DNA from 3 places in the Alcanivorax sp. P2S70 genome. Region 2 is predicted to be linked to each of the others. Evidence: predicted binding sites of a transcription regulator. Region 2 holds the regulator's gene; each other region holds the start of a gene.
What was found. Region 2 encodes sigma-54, which starts transcription at its own class of promoters, with help from an activator protein. Its sites were predicted from a motif close to TGGCACNNNNNTTGCTNT; they were not measured.
Positions count from the first base shown of each region.

Region 1: the regulator sigma-54 is predicted to act here: its motif matches at 1,452-1,469, upstream of glnK (P-II family nitrogen regulator).
Region 3: the regulator sigma-54 is predicted to act here: its motif matches at 1,354-1,371, upstream of nirB (nitrite reductase large subunit NirB).

Region 1 is NZ_AXBZ01000013.1:146,162-148,410, forward strand. It holds gene Q672_RS23580 (ammonium transporter) at 1-940, opposite strand, end outside; gene glnK (P-II family nitrogen regulator) at 1,012-1,350, opposite strand; gene Q672_RS23590 (accessory factor UbiK family protein) at 1,689-1,928, shown strand; gene Q672_RS23595 (aminoacyl-tRNA deacylase) at 2,128-2,249, shown strand, end outside.
Region 2 is NZ_AXBZ01000014.1:12,155-14,403, reverse strand. It holds gene lptB (LPS export ABC transporter ATP-binding protein) at 1-297, shown strand, start outside; gene Q672_RS23690 (RNA polymerase factor sigma-54) at 564-2,015, shown strand; gene hpf (ribosome hibernation-promoting factor, HPF/YfiA family) at 2,055-2,249, shown strand, end outside.
Region 3 is NZ_AXBZ01000007.1:27,926-30,174, reverse strand. It holds gene nirB (nitrite reductase large subunit NirB) at 1-1,315, opposite strand, end outside; gene Q672_RS19995 (NarK family nitrate/nitrite MFS transporter) at 2,120-2,249, shown strand, end outside.

The DNA of each region.
Region 1 (2,249 bases), on a different contig from region 2:
GGGCACCGAACAGAGTCGCTTGCAGCGCGCTCGGGGTAGACGGCTCGGCAGTGATCGCAACCAGACCGGCCAGAGCACCGTTCAGCAGCATGGTCAGGTCAGCCTTGCCGAACAGGATGCGGGCAACGATCAGGGCGGCGATAGCACCACCGGCAGCAGCGGTGTTGGTGTTCAGGAATACCATGGCCACAGAGTGTGCGTTGGCAGCATCACCCAGCTTCAGTACAGAACCACCGTTGAAGCCGAACCAGCCCATCCACAGGATGAAGGTACCCAGAGCGGCCAGCGGCAGGTTGGAACCCGGAATCGCGTGAACTTCACCGTTCGGGCCGTACTTGCCTTTACGAGCGCCCAGCAGCAGAACACCGGCCAGGGCAGCAGCAGCACCCGCCATGTGAACGATGCCGGAACCCGCGAAGTCAGAGAAGCCCAGGTCGCCCAGGTTGTACATGCCGAAGACTTCAGCACCACCCCAGGTCCAGGAACCTTCCAGCGGGTAGATCACGCCAGTCATGACAACAGCGAAGATCAGGAAAGCCCACAGCTTCATGCGCTCTGCTACCGCACCAGACACGATGGACATGGCAGTCGCCACGAACACGACCTGGAAGAAGAAGTCAGAAGCACCAGAGTAAACGGAGTCACCGTCGAAGCCGTTCTCAGCAGAAGCGCTCAGCACCCCAGCCAGATCGAAGTCGGCGATGCCGCTCAGGAAGATGTCACCGCCGTACATGATGGCGTAACCGCACACCAGGTACATGATGCAGCTAATGGCAAACAGCGCCACGTTCTTGGTGAGAATTTCGGTGGTGTTCTTGGCACGCACCAGACCGGCTTCCAGCATGGCAAAGCCGGCAGCCATCCACATTACCAATGCGCCACACACCAGAAAATAAAAGGTGTCCATGGCGTACTGAAGTTCAAAGATTTGATTTTCCACAATGCAACCCTCCGGAAATGGAAGCGTGTTTTTCAAGCCCTGGCATGGGTCGGTTCAAAACACGGTAAAACTTAAATCGCGTCCTCACCGGTTTCACCGGTACGGATACGAATGGCCTGCTCAAGGGAGGTAACGAAGATCTTGCCGTCACCAATCTTGCCGGTATTAGCGGCTTTGGAAATGGCCTCGATCACCTGGTCCAGGCTGGACTCGGCAATCGCCACTTCGATTTTTACCTTGGGCAGAAAATCCACCACATATTCGGCACCCCGATACAACTCGGTGTGACCCTTCTGACGTCCAAAGCCTTTCACCTCGGTAACGGTGATGCCCTGCACGCCGATCTCGGAGAGTGCTTCACGCACGTCATCCAGTTTGAACGGCTTAATTACGGCAGTAACCAGTTTCATTTCATTCTCCTCAGCTTTCACCGCGTCCGGTGACGTCCGTTTCACTTTGAGCCCCGTTATGGTTCCCGATCCACAGTATGCTCGAACGCTCTGACCCAATTAGTGCACGACCCATGCCAGTTTTTGAAAATCATGCAAATTCAGGGGGTTAACCTGTGTCCCTGGCGTTGCCGCCGGGGAAAACGCGCCATTATAGCGCACCACATTGGGGCAGGCTCCGGTTTGGTGCAGCACGGTTCCGGGCGGCACTGTCGGTGCCCCAATCGCACACACCGTGCTACCATCGCCGACACATTACAAGCCGTGCCTGCCCTGACAGGACAATGCCGGAGTTCCCCATGCCTGACCAGCCTTTCATTGACCGCCTGATGGCCGATATCAGCCGCCGCCTGCCTACCGATCTGGGGGGGCTGCGCAGTGAAGTGGAGCGCAACATTCGCAGCGTGCTGGCCGAGACCGTCAGCCGTCTGGACCTGATTACCCGGGAAGAGTTCGACATTCAGCAACAAGTGCTGCTGCGCACCCGCGAAAAACTGGAAGCGCTGGAGAAACAGGTCGCCGAGCTGGAAAAGCCCTGATGCCCCCCGGGGGTGCAGTCGTGCTCCCACTTTGCTTTATTCCCTTGCGCTATTTTCGTTAGCGCAGAACTGTATTTCCCCTGTTGCAACTTGCTGCCTAAGCTGAAAAGACAACCCCCCTTTCTGGAGCCGGCAAGGCTCGCCAACCGCGTGCCCGGCGGCTCCCCGGTCCCGAATACCCTTTCGGGAGGAGGTGCACATGCCTGCGCGCAATCTGGAAGAGTATCTCGACAACAACGGCGTCTATTACCACTGCTATAACCACCCCCCGGCCGTGACGGCCTCGGAAGTGGCCCAGTCTGCCCATATTCCCGGGCGCCA
Region 2 (2,249 bases):
CGCCGTGCCGAAATCGCCCGCGGTCTGGCCACCGACCCGGACTTCATCCTCCTGGACGAACCCTTCGCCGGCGTCGACCCGATCTCCGTGAACGACATCAAGGGCATCATCCGGCACCTGAAAGAACGTGGTATTGGCGTACTCATCACCGACCACAACGTGCGTGAGACCCTCGACATTTGCGACACCGCCTACATTGTCAGCGCTGGCCACATCATCGCATCCGGTGACGCCGACACCATCCTCTCGAACCAGCAGGTGCGGGATGTGTATCTGGGGGCAGACTTTAGGCTGTAACAGCCAGGGCGAGTGAGCAGTTAACAGTGAACAACGGCGCGGAATAGTCCCGGGGTTTCCGAACGCCAGAAGCCGAACCAGGACCCCGGCCGCGGCCATCAAAGCCCGAAAAAATCAGCAAACCCGCCCGCGCAACATCAACGGTTCACCGTTCACTGTTAACGCTTCAGACTCCTACCACACAAGAACCACTGGCACAATTATTGCTAGAACAAGTTTGAAGCTGTTATTCTCGGGTTTTTGGGGATCACACCAATCCGAGCAGTATGAAGCCCACACTACAACTACAAATCGGCCAACAGCTGACCATGACACCTCAGTTGCAGCAGGCGATTCGCCTGCTGCAGCTGTCCACGCTGGATCTCCGGCAGGAGATCCAGCAAGCGGTTGAAAGCAACCCGCTGCTGGAACTGGCCGACGACTTTGGCGACGACGCCCTGCCTGAGCATGACGAAGATCGTCAGGAGATGGACGCAGAGCGTGATGACGCCCTGGAAGAATTTGTCGACGGCGAACCCGGTGTCGACACTGAGTGGGATGACGTCTACTCCGGCCAGAGCAGTGCCACCGCGTCAATCCCTGATGACGCCGATGACTGGCAGCAACGGCACACCGTGTCCGGCAATCTGCATGACCACCTGCACTGGCAGCTCAACCTGACCCCCATGAGCGATGTGGACCGACTCATCGCCATCACCATCATTGAATCTCTGGACGATCGCGGCTACATGACCGTGAGCATCGACGACATCGTCACCATGATGAATGTCCAGGAAGGGCTGCCAGAGGATGCCCACATCGAAGCCGACGAGGTACTGGCCGTTCAGCATCGCCTGCAGCAATTCGATCCGGTCGGCGTCGCCAGCATTAACCTGGCAGACTGCCTCGGTGTACAACTGCGCCAGCTGGAATCCGACACGCCTTTCCTGCCTTTTGCGCTGGCGCTTCTGGACCACCTTGAACTATTGGAAAAGCACGACTATGCCGCGCTTCGCAAGGTTCTACAGCTCTCCGAACAGGAACTGCTTGATGCCCTCTCGCTGATCCGCACCCTTGACCCGGCGCCAGGCGAGCAAATTGGAGAGAGCCAAGTCGATTATGCGGTGCCGGATGTCATCGTCCGCCAGCACCACGGGCGCTGGCAGGTCAGCCTGAATGACGACATCCTGCCCAAGGTCAATCTACAGCAGCAATATGCCGCCATTGCCCGTAAAACCAGCGGTGAAGATGGCCAATACCTGAAAAACTGCGTTCAGGAAGCCAAATGGTTCATCAAGAGCCTGCAAAGCCGCCATGACACCCTGTTGAAAGTCGCCACGCGGATTGTCGAGGTCCAGCAGGATTTCTTCGATTATGGTGAAGAGGCCATGAAGCCACTGGTACTGGCCGATATCGCCGATGCCGTCGAGATGCATGAATCAACCATCAGTCGGGTCACCAATCAGAAATACATGACCACACCCCGCGGCGTCTTTGAGCTGAAATATTTCTTTTCGAGTCACGTGGGAACAGATGGTGGTGGTGAGTGTTCCTCCACCGCTATTCGTGCCATTATTAAGAAGCTGGTCGCCGCAGAGAACCCTCGCAAGCCACTCAGCGACAACAAGCTAGCCAGCTTGCTGAACGAGCAGGGAATCAACGTGGCGCGCCGGACCGTCGCCAAGTATCGTGAGGCGATGAGAATACCGTCTTCCAGCGCCCGCAAGCGTTTGGTGTAGGTGCCTGGGACGGCCCACAAGCAGGTAAAGGAGCCAGCCATGCAAATAAATATCAGCGGTCATCACCTGGAAGTTACCGATGCTTTGCGCACCTACGTAGGCGACAAGTTCTCCCGCCTGGAGCGCCATTTCGACCAGATCACCAGTGTTCAGGTGATTCTTTCCCCGGAGCCCAAGACCCACAAGGCAGAATCTACTATCCACATCTCCGGGGCAGATCTGTTCGCCACCGCT
Region 3 (2,249 bases), on a different contig from region 2:
CATCGATAGCCGCACACAGATCGCCTTTGGAAACATTGTTGCAAGAACAGATTTGGGCGGTGTCTGGCAGGGCATCGGCACCCAGCAAGGGGGCGCCATCAGAGACCGGCGCCACCAGGGCTGCCGGATCGCCAGGCAAATCCATTTCGTTAAGGCACAGTTGCAGCAGGTTGCCATAATCGGCGGCGTCGCCGACCAGCACCGCGCCAAGCAGTTTCTTGCCGCACTCGCTCACCACCGCCTTCTTGTAAATGCCAGCGGTCTGATCCATGAACACGGTGCTGCGGCAGCCCGGGGTGTTGCCGTGCGCATCACCGATGGACGCGACATCCACGCCCATCAGTTTGAGCTTGGTGCTCATATCGGCACCCTGGAACGCTTTTTCGGCCTTGCCCATCAAGTGCTCGGCAGCAATTTCCGCCATCTGGTAACCCGGCGCCACCAGACCAAAGATACGGCCATTCCACAACGCCACTTCACCGATGGCGTAAACATCTTCATCTGAAGTCACACAGTGATCGTTGACGACGATACCGCCGCGCTCGCCCAGCTCCAGTTCGCAGGCACGACCCAGGGCATCCTGCGGACGGATACCAGCGGAAAAGACAATCAGGTCCGTTTCAAGATGCTTGTCTTCACCAAACACCATACGGTGTTTGCAGCTTTCGCCATCAATAATCTCCTGAGTGCCAGTGCTGGTATGCACAGTCACACCCAGTTCCTGAATTTTGTCTTTCAGCAGACCACCACCGAAATCATCCACCTGAACGGCCATCAAGCGCGGGGCAAATTCCACCACATGGGTTTCCAGACCCAGATCGTGTAATGCCTTGGCGGCTTCCAGGCCGAGTAGCCCCCCGCCGACCACAGCGCCGACTTTGCCGCCTTTACTGGCGGCAATCATGGCATCCAGATCATCGATGGTGCGGTACACAAAGCAATTATCGCGATCGTTGCCCGGGATCGGCGGCACAAACGGGTAGGACCCCGTGGCCAGCACCAGCTTGTCGTAAGCCAGGGTCTCACCGGTATTGGTGGTCACAGTTTTGGCAGCTCGATCAATGCTGTCGGCTCGGGTCTTGAGCTTCAGGGTAATACCGTGCTCTTCAAAAAAGCCCTGCGGCACCAGTGAAAGGTCATCGGCAGTCTTGCCGGAAAAGTAGCTGGTAAGCCCAACCCGGTCGTAGGCCGGCAGCGGCTCTTCACACAGCACGGTAACGTCGAATTGGTCACGGCCACCCTGGGCTACCAGCGATTCCAGATAACGCTGACCCACCATGCCGTGACCGATCAAAAGAAGTTGTTGCTTTGCCATAAGGCTCACCCTCGCGGTGCGTAACTGACACCCTCCCCAAAGCAACCCTTGTGCCAACTTTTTATATCATTGTTTTTACTGGTTTTTTTCAAATATAACCGAATACCCTACAGAAAATGTGCGTTCTTTTAATGCGCCAATGCACGACAAGGATGCACTTTTTAGTGCACCGAAATGTTCCATTTTCGCGCTCCGCATTTGCGCACCAGCACTAAGCACACTTTCCTGCCCCCTTCATCATCACACACGCTTCATCCCGGCCCTTTCATGCAGATCTCCCTGATCACAACAGCATCTCACTCCCATGCACTAACGCCGGAAGTCCCAGTCAGACACTCAATCTGTTCAACGATATTCGCGCCACATTGATTGTTGTCGCCCCAGCTACCAACTGTGCCGAGCAGCCTTCCCAAAGCACAGCCATAGCCCGACGACTGCGGGTATCGCATCCGGGGCAGCAAACAGGCAAACGCCCGCACAGGCTTCATTCTCATTACTGCGCCCCCAATGAACCGGAAAGCACACCTCAGGACAAATAAGAACGAGCGTCGACACCAATAGCCCTGCATAAGCAAGCCTTCTGCGCATGAGGGTTTTGAGGTAATCATCCACGGCGGCCCCCTGCCCCAATCGCGCCCACCTTTTTTGCACCAGCGGATAGCGCTTCGCGCCCCAGCTGCACCCCTCGAAACCTCGCATAATCACCAAAAATAATAAAAAACCTTAAATTTCAGCATATTAAAAAGTGGCACAACCTTTGCTTGGCATGCCACTGTCATCAACGCTGCCGTCTATGGAGTTACCATGAGCGCCGACAAGCTGAACCTGCTGAATTTCTCTGCGCCGCGCATCAGGTTGTTGCACCTGAGCTGGGTCGCCTTTTTTATTACCTTCGTGGTGTGGTTTTCCCATGCCCCGCTGATGGGTCACCTGC